DNA from 3 places in the Streptomyces sp. NPDC059092 genome. Region 1 is predicted to be linked to each of the others. Evidence: riboswitches for the same ligand, from Rfam matches in the RefSeq annotation. Region 1 holds a riboswitch; each other region holds the start of a gene.
The links. Region 1 has a riboswitch for cobalamin ahead of cobN (cobaltochelatase subunit CobN). Riboswitches for the same ligand answer to the same signal wherever they lie in the genome.
Positions count from the first base shown of each region.

Region 2: linked by a shared signal. The riboswitch ahead of ACFXPL_RS21790 (ribonucleoside-diphosphate reductase subunit alpha) and the one ahead of cobN (cobaltochelatase subunit CobN) in region 1 are both predicted to bind cobalamin.
Region 3: linked by a shared signal. The riboswitch ahead of ACFXPL_RS31530 (cobalamin biosynthesis protein) and the one ahead of cobN (cobaltochelatase subunit CobN) in region 1 are both predicted to bind cobalamin.

Region 1 covers NZ_JBHZEJ010000028.1:32,587-34,841, reverse strand. The annotation lists gene cobG (precorrin-3B synthase) at 1-898, opposite strand, end outside; cobalamin riboswitch at 972-1,132, shown strand; gene cobN (cobaltochelatase subunit CobN) at 1,167-2,255, shown strand, end outside.
Region 2 covers NZ_JBHZEJ010000038.1:4,536-6,790, forward strand. The annotation lists gene ACFXPL_RS21780 (carbon starvation CstA family protein) at 1-253, shown strand, start outside; gene ACFXPL_RS21785 (YbdD/YjiX family protein) at 250-468, shown strand; cobalamin riboswitch at 627-769, shown strand; gene ACFXPL_RS21790 (ribonucleoside-diphosphate reductase subunit alpha) at 915-2,255, shown strand, end outside.
Region 3 covers NZ_JBHZEJ010000076.1:21,662-23,916, forward strand. The annotation lists gene ACFXPL_RS31520 (anion permease) at 1-439, shown strand, start outside; gene ACFXPL_RS31525 (hypothetical protein) at 452-715, shown strand; cobalamin riboswitch at 835-955, shown strand; gene ACFXPL_RS31530 (cobalamin biosynthesis protein) at 992-1,999, shown strand; gene ACFXPL_RS31535 (cobyric acid synthase) at 1,996-2,255, shown strand, end outside.

The DNA.
Region 1 (2,255 bases):
GGATCAGTCCGGGGGCCGGGGTCTTCGCCGCCCCCCGCGTGTCCTCCGCCGCGTCCCCCGCGTCCCCCGCCAGGACCTCGATCCCGGCCGCCGTCAGGCGCTCCGCCACCGCTGCCGCCAGACCCAGGGCCGCCCCGGCGGGCAGGTCCCGTACGCGCCAGGCGCCTGTCCCGCTCGCCCGCGCCGCCGTGAGGAAGGTCTCCGCCGCCAGCAGGGCCGCGCGCGGGCCGTCGTCGGCCGGGACGCGTACCGCCCGCTCCGCGTGCGGCGGGTGATTCGCCCCGATCCGTACCGTCGCGGTGCCGTCCCTTCGTGCGAGCAACGTCACATCCGCGTCCAGCGCCGCCACATCGCCCCGGCCGTCGTCCAGCGCGAACAGGTAGCGTCCGGAAAGCTCCGTCGCCGCGTCGCTCGCGCACAGCAGCTCGTCCAGCCGCCGGACCCACAACCCCATGTCCCCCGTGCCGAGTCCGTCGAGTCCGGCCAGCGGCGAGGCGACGATGTTCCGTACCCGCTCGTGCTCCTCGGACGGGAGCAGGCCCGCCTCGTGCAGCAGCGCCGCCAGCTCGCCGCCGCAGCTCGCGCCCAGCCCCCGCAGCTGGACGTTGCCCCGGGATGTGAGGTCCAGGTGACCGTCGCCCAGTCGCTCCGCAGTGTCCGCCAGGACGAGCGCCTGACGGTGCGTCAGCAGGCCTGCGGGCAGCCGGAGTCTGGCCAGGGCGCCGTCGTCGGCGTGGTGCAGCCGCAGCGCGCCGGGGCAGGCGTCCCCCCGTACCCGTACGACGTCCGGGACGCTGTCCCGTACGTACTCGCGTACGGGCTCCCGCGCCGCGCCCCGGAACGGAGCGCGCGCGGTGGCTTCGTCCCGGTTCACGGGTGTTGGCGAGGTGGGCGGCATGGCCGCGAGCATACCCACGTGGTCCTCGCGGCGGACTCACTCGTCCGGGCGCCCTCCCCGCCCGTGACCTCAGCACTTACTATGCAGACGGCGGGCCCGTCAGGCCCGTCACACGCCAGTGACGGCGTCATGGGGAGGAAGCCCGGTGCGAACCCGGCGCGGTCCCGCCACTGTGAACCCGACAGCTCCGGCCGTCGGGTGAGCCAGGAACTCCCGCCGTCCTCCACACCCGCCCGGGGCGCGGACCCCGAGGAAGGCCAGACGCCGCATGCTTCTGCTCCTGTCGACGTCCGACACCGATCTGCTCAGCGCCCGTGCCGCCAACGCGGCGGGGGGCCCGGTCCCGTACCGGTTCGCCAATCCCGCCCGGCTCGCGCTCGACGAACTGCCCGCGCTGCTGGAGGGCGCCGACCTCGTCGTCGTACGGCTCCTCGGCGGTCTGCGCGCCTGGCAGGACGGCATCGACGCGCTCCTAGCCCGGGACATCCCGGTCGTCGTCCTCACCGGTGAACAGGCGCCCGACGCGCAGCTCATGGAGGCGTCCACCGTCCCCATCGGGATCGCCGCCGAGGCGCACGCCTATCTCGCCCACGGCGGACCGGCCAACCTGGACCAGCTCGCGCGGTTCCTCTCCGACACCGTCCTGCTCACCGGCCACGGCTTCGAGCCGCCCGCCGCCGCGCCCACCTGGGGACGGCTGGAGCGCAAGGTCAGGCCGCCGCGCTTCGGCCGCCCCGGCCATTCGGTGACGGAGGTCGCGCCTACGGTCGCGGTCCTCTACTACCGCGCCCACCACATGAGTGGCAACACCGCCTTCGTCGAGACGCTGTGCTCGGCGATCGAGGACGCCTACGCCCGGCCCCTGCCGATCTTCGTCTCGTCCCTGCGCGCGCCCGAGCCGGAGCTGCTGGCCGCCCTGGGCGAGGCCGACGCGATCGTCACCACCGTGCTCGCCGCCGGGGGCACCAAGCCCGCCCAGGCGTCGGCCGGCGGCGACGACGAGGCGTGGGACGCGGGCGCGCTCGCCGCACTCGACGTACCGATCCTCCAGGCCCTCTGCCTCACCAGCAGCCGCGCCGCCTGGGAGGAGAGCGACGAGGGGCTGACGCCGCTCGACGCGGCCTCGCAGGTCGCCGTACCGGAGTTCGACGGGCGGCTGATCACCGTCCCGTTCTCCTTCAAGGAGATCGACGAGGACGGGCTGCCCGCGTACGTACCCGACCCGGAGCGGGCCGCGCGCGTCGCCGGGATCGCCGTACGCCACGCCGCGCTGTCCTTCCGTACGAACGCCGAGAAGCGCGTCGCGCTGGTCCTCTCCGCGTACCCCACCAAGCACTCCCGCATCGGCAACGCCGTC
Region 2 (2,255 bases), on a different contig from region 1:
CTCCACCGTGGACGGGGTCCTCTCGGCCCTCTTCGCGGTCCTCATCCTGGTGGTCATCGCGGACGCGGGACGGGTCTGCTTCAAGGCGATCCGCGCCCCGGAGGCCGTCCGGCTGGTGGAGGCCCCGTACACCGAGTCCAGGATCGTCGCCCCGGCCGGAATGATCCCCACCCAGGAGGAGAAGGCGGAGCTGGCCGCCGCCGAGGCCGCGACGGTCCGTGAGAGCGTCCCGGCGGGGACGGGCCCGGCATGAGCGGACTCCGGAGCCGGACGGAGCCGGTACGGCACGTGGCCCGGCGGATCCGCTGGTACGTGCGCGAGTTCACCGGCGAGTCGGCGTACGAGCGCTACGTCGCCCACGCCGGCGCCGGTGACCCGGCGGGGGAGGTCATGACCCGCCGCGCCTTCGAACGCAGCCGCACGGACGCCCGCGAGGCCGACCCGCGCGAGGGCTTCCGCTGCTGCTGAGCGCTTGCCGAGGCCCCGATGAGGCCTCGTGGGGCCCTTTCCGAGGCCTCATCGGGGCCTTTCCCAAGCCTCACCGGGCCCTCGCCGAGGCTCTGCCGAGCCGCCGCTGATCTCGTACCGCGGCGACGTACGACACAACATCTGGGGGGTGGCGCACCGCGCGCCCCCCAGATGTATGCTCGACCTCGCTGTCGACGCAGGGGAATCCGGTGCGAATCCGGAACTGTCCCGCAACGGTGTACTGTGGCGCACTTTGTCGCGCCCTCCAGTCCGAACACCTGCCGGCAGCGCGTCCGGCTCGACCGAACCGGACGCCCAGACGTCCGGGCCTCGCGGTTGGGCCGGTGGACGCGGCGCGGTGTGCTGCCCTGCGATGGCGGGGGTACGTCCGTGCGCGCGGACCCGTGCTTCCCCGTGGCCCAGAGCCGAGCGAGGGAGAGCACCACGTGACCATCGCGCCAGCGGATCCGGTTTCAGCACCGACCGACCAGCGGACGGAGGCCGAGCAGCGGCCCGGAGCCGCGCAGGCACCGGCGGCCGACGCCCCCGGCACCGCGCTGCTGCGGACCCTGACCGAGCTGACCGCCGATCTGCCCGACGCCGACCCGGGCAGGATCGCCGCCGCCGCGCTGCGCGGCCGCAACGCCCGTTCGGACGAGGCCGAGTTGCGCGAGCTGGCCACGGAGGCGGCGGCCGGACAGATCTCCGAGGACCCGGCCTACTCCCGTCTCGCCGCCCGGCTGCTCACCCGTACGATCGCCGACGAGGCGGCGTCCCAGGGCGCCGTGTCGTTCGCCGCGTCCATCGCCGTCGGTCACCGCGAGGGGCTGATCGCGGACCGTACGGCCGCCTTCGTCACCCGCCACGCCGACCGCCTCGACGCGCTGATCGACCCGGCGGGCGACGACCGTTTCGGCTACTTCGGGCTGCGTACGCTCTACAGCCGCTATCTGCTCCGGCACCCGCTCACCCGTCAGGTGATCGAGACGCCCCAGCACTTCCTGCTGCGCGTCGCCGCCGGGCTCGCCGAGGACGAGAGCGCGCACGCGCTGGACGAGGTCGCCGCGCTCTACCGGCTGATGAGCCGGCTGGACTACCTCCCCTCCTCCCCCACCCTCTTCAACTCCGGCACCCGCCACCCGCAGATGTCCTCCTGCTACCTGCTGGACTCGCCGCTGGACGAGCTGGACTCGATCTACGACCGCTACCACCAGGTCGCGCGGCTGTCGAAGCACGCGGGCGGCATCGGGCTCTCGTACTCCCGTATCCGCTCGCGCGGTTCACTGATCCGGGGGACGAACGGCCACTCCAACGGCATCGTCCCGTTCCTGCGGACCCTCGACTCCTCCGTCGCGGCCGTCAACCAGGGCGGCCGGCGCAAGGGAGCGGCCTGCGTCTATCTGGAGACCTGGCACGCGGACCTGGAGGAATTCCTCGAACTGCGCGACAACACGGGCGAGGAGGCGCGCCGTACGCACAACCTCAACCTCGCGCACTGGATCCCCGACGAGTTCATGCGCCGGGTCGAGTCGGACGGCGTGTGGTCGCTGTTCTCGCCGGTGGACGTGCCCGAGCTGGTCGACCTGTGGGGCGACGCGTTCGACACCGCGTACCGCGAGGCGGAGGCCGACGGTCTCGCCCGCAGGACCATCAAGGCCCGTGAGCTGTACGGCCGGATGATGCGCACCCTCGCGCAGACCGGCAACGGCTGGATGACCTTCAAGGACGCGTCGAACCGTACGGCGAACCAGACCGCCGAGCCCGGCCACACCGTCCACTCCTCCAAC
Region 3 (2,255 bases), on a different contig from region 1:
ACAGTCCTGCTCCGGCGCCGTGATGGGCGCGGGGCTCGGCCGCAAGGGCGGGGTGGTGCGCTGGTCCACGGCGACCCGGATGTTCGTCGCCTGGGGGCTCACGCTGCCGGCCGCGGGGCTGGTCGCCGCCGGCGCCGAGTTCCTGACCGGCCAGGGCGCCTGGGGCATCGTCGTCGTCGCGGTCCTGCTGGTCGCCGGTTCCGCCGGGATCTGGCTCGCCTCGCGCCGCCGTCCGGTCGACCACACCAACGTCACCGCCGAGCCCGCCGCCGGCACGGGCCTCACCGCCGAGCCGGCCGGAGTGGTGACCACCGCCATCGCGGCCGTCACCCCGCCTCCCCCGGCGGGCGCCGCCGGCCAGGACCTCTCGACCACCATCCCGGCCCCCGCGGCCACCGCCCCGGACCAGGCCGAACCGGCCCGCCCCGCCACGGTGTAAGGAAGCGACCCTATGAACATCGACTGGGCAGCACTCGGCTCCGTCTTCGGCGTCAGCCTGGTGGCGACCGTCGCCCTCGTGGGCCTCTTCACCCTGGGCATCGTGGGCCTCGCCAAGCGGGGATCCACGGCGGCACCGGGCCCGGCCGGAACCTCGGCCGCCGCCTCCACACCCGCCACCGGACCCGCGCCGCTCGCGGCCCGCGCCGGCGCCTACCTGTGCTTCGCGCTCTGCGTCGGGGCCGTCGCGTACGGGATCAGCCTCATCGTGGCCTGACCCCGACCGCGGTCCGCACAGGAGCCCCGCATCGGCCGACCGGTCCGATGTGGGGCTCCGCACACTGTCCCGTCGCAGGTCAAGGATGAGTTGACGGGTGTTGCGGAGCGTGGTGGACTTCCGGGGCCATTGACGACGGCAGCAGAGGAAGCCGGTGCGAATCCGGCGCGGTCCCGCCACTGTCACTGTGAGCCTCGCCTCCAGGAGCCAGGAACTCTCGCCGTCGCACTACGAACGTCGAACCGGGGCGCGGACCCTGAGTGAGGACACTTCGCCATGCCTGGCTGCGGTTCCGCCGCGCGCGGCGGCTCAGCCGCCCCTGCCGCCGAGCGGGTCTTCGCGTACGGCGCCGCCCTCGGCCTCCTGGGCGACCGGCTGTTCGGCGATCCGCGCCGGGGGCATCCGGTGGCCGCCTTCGGCCGGGCCGCGGGGGCCGTCGAGCGCGCGCTGTGGCGCGACCACCGAGGCTGGGGCGCGCTGCACACCATGGTCTGCGCCGGAGGCGCCGCCGGGGCCGCGGCACTGGCCGCCGCCGGGGTACGCCGTCACCCCGCCGCCTCCGTGGCGCTGACCGCGGCGGCCACCTGGGCCGTGGTCGGGGGCGCCTCGCTGGGCCGCGAGGCGCGGGCCGTCGGCGCGGCGCTGGCCGCCGGGGACCTCGAAGGCGCCCGGGAACGTCTGCCGAACCTGTGCGGCCGTGATCCGTACTCCCTGGACGAGGCGCAGATCGCGCGCGCCGTCGTGGAGTCCGTCGCCGAGAACACCTCCGACGCCGTCGTGGGCGCGCTGGTGTGGGGCGCGGTCGCCGGGGCGCCGGGGCTCGTCGGGTTCCGCGCCGTGAACACGCTGGACGCGATGGTGGGTCACAAGAGCGACCGTTACCGCCGGTTCGGCTGGGCGTCGGCCCGTCTCGACGACGTCGTGGGGTGGCCGGGGGCCCGGCTGACCGCCGCGCTGGCCGTCGTCGCCGGGGAGGACGGGCGCGGCGCGCTGCGGGCCGTACGGCGGGACGCGCACCGGCACCCGAGCCCCAACGCGGGCCCCGTGGAGGCGTCGTTCGCCGGGGCGCTGGGCGTACGGCTCGGCGGGACGCTCGCGTACGGCGGGCGCGTGGAGCACCGCCCCGTCCTGAACGGCACGGGACGCCCGGTCGGGGTCCCGGACATCGAGCGCGCCGTACGGCTGGCCCGCCGGGTCAACGTGCTCGCCCTCGCGGCCTGCGTCACGGCCCGTCTCGGGTACGGCGCGGTGCGCGGGATCAGGACCACCAGGAGGCGTGGATGAGCCGGAACAGCGGGCGTGCGGGGCGCGGCGGAGGGCTGCTGATCGCCGGCACGACCTCCGACGCGGGCAAGAGCGTCGTCACGGCGGGGATCTGCCGCTGGCTGGTGCGCCGGGGCGTGAAGGTCGCGCCGTTCAAGGGCCAGAACATGTCGCTGAACTCGTTCGTGACGCGCGAGGGCGCGGAGATCGGGCGCGCCCAGGCGATGCAGGCGCAGGCCGCGCGGGTGGAGCCGACCGCGCTGATGAACCCCGTGCT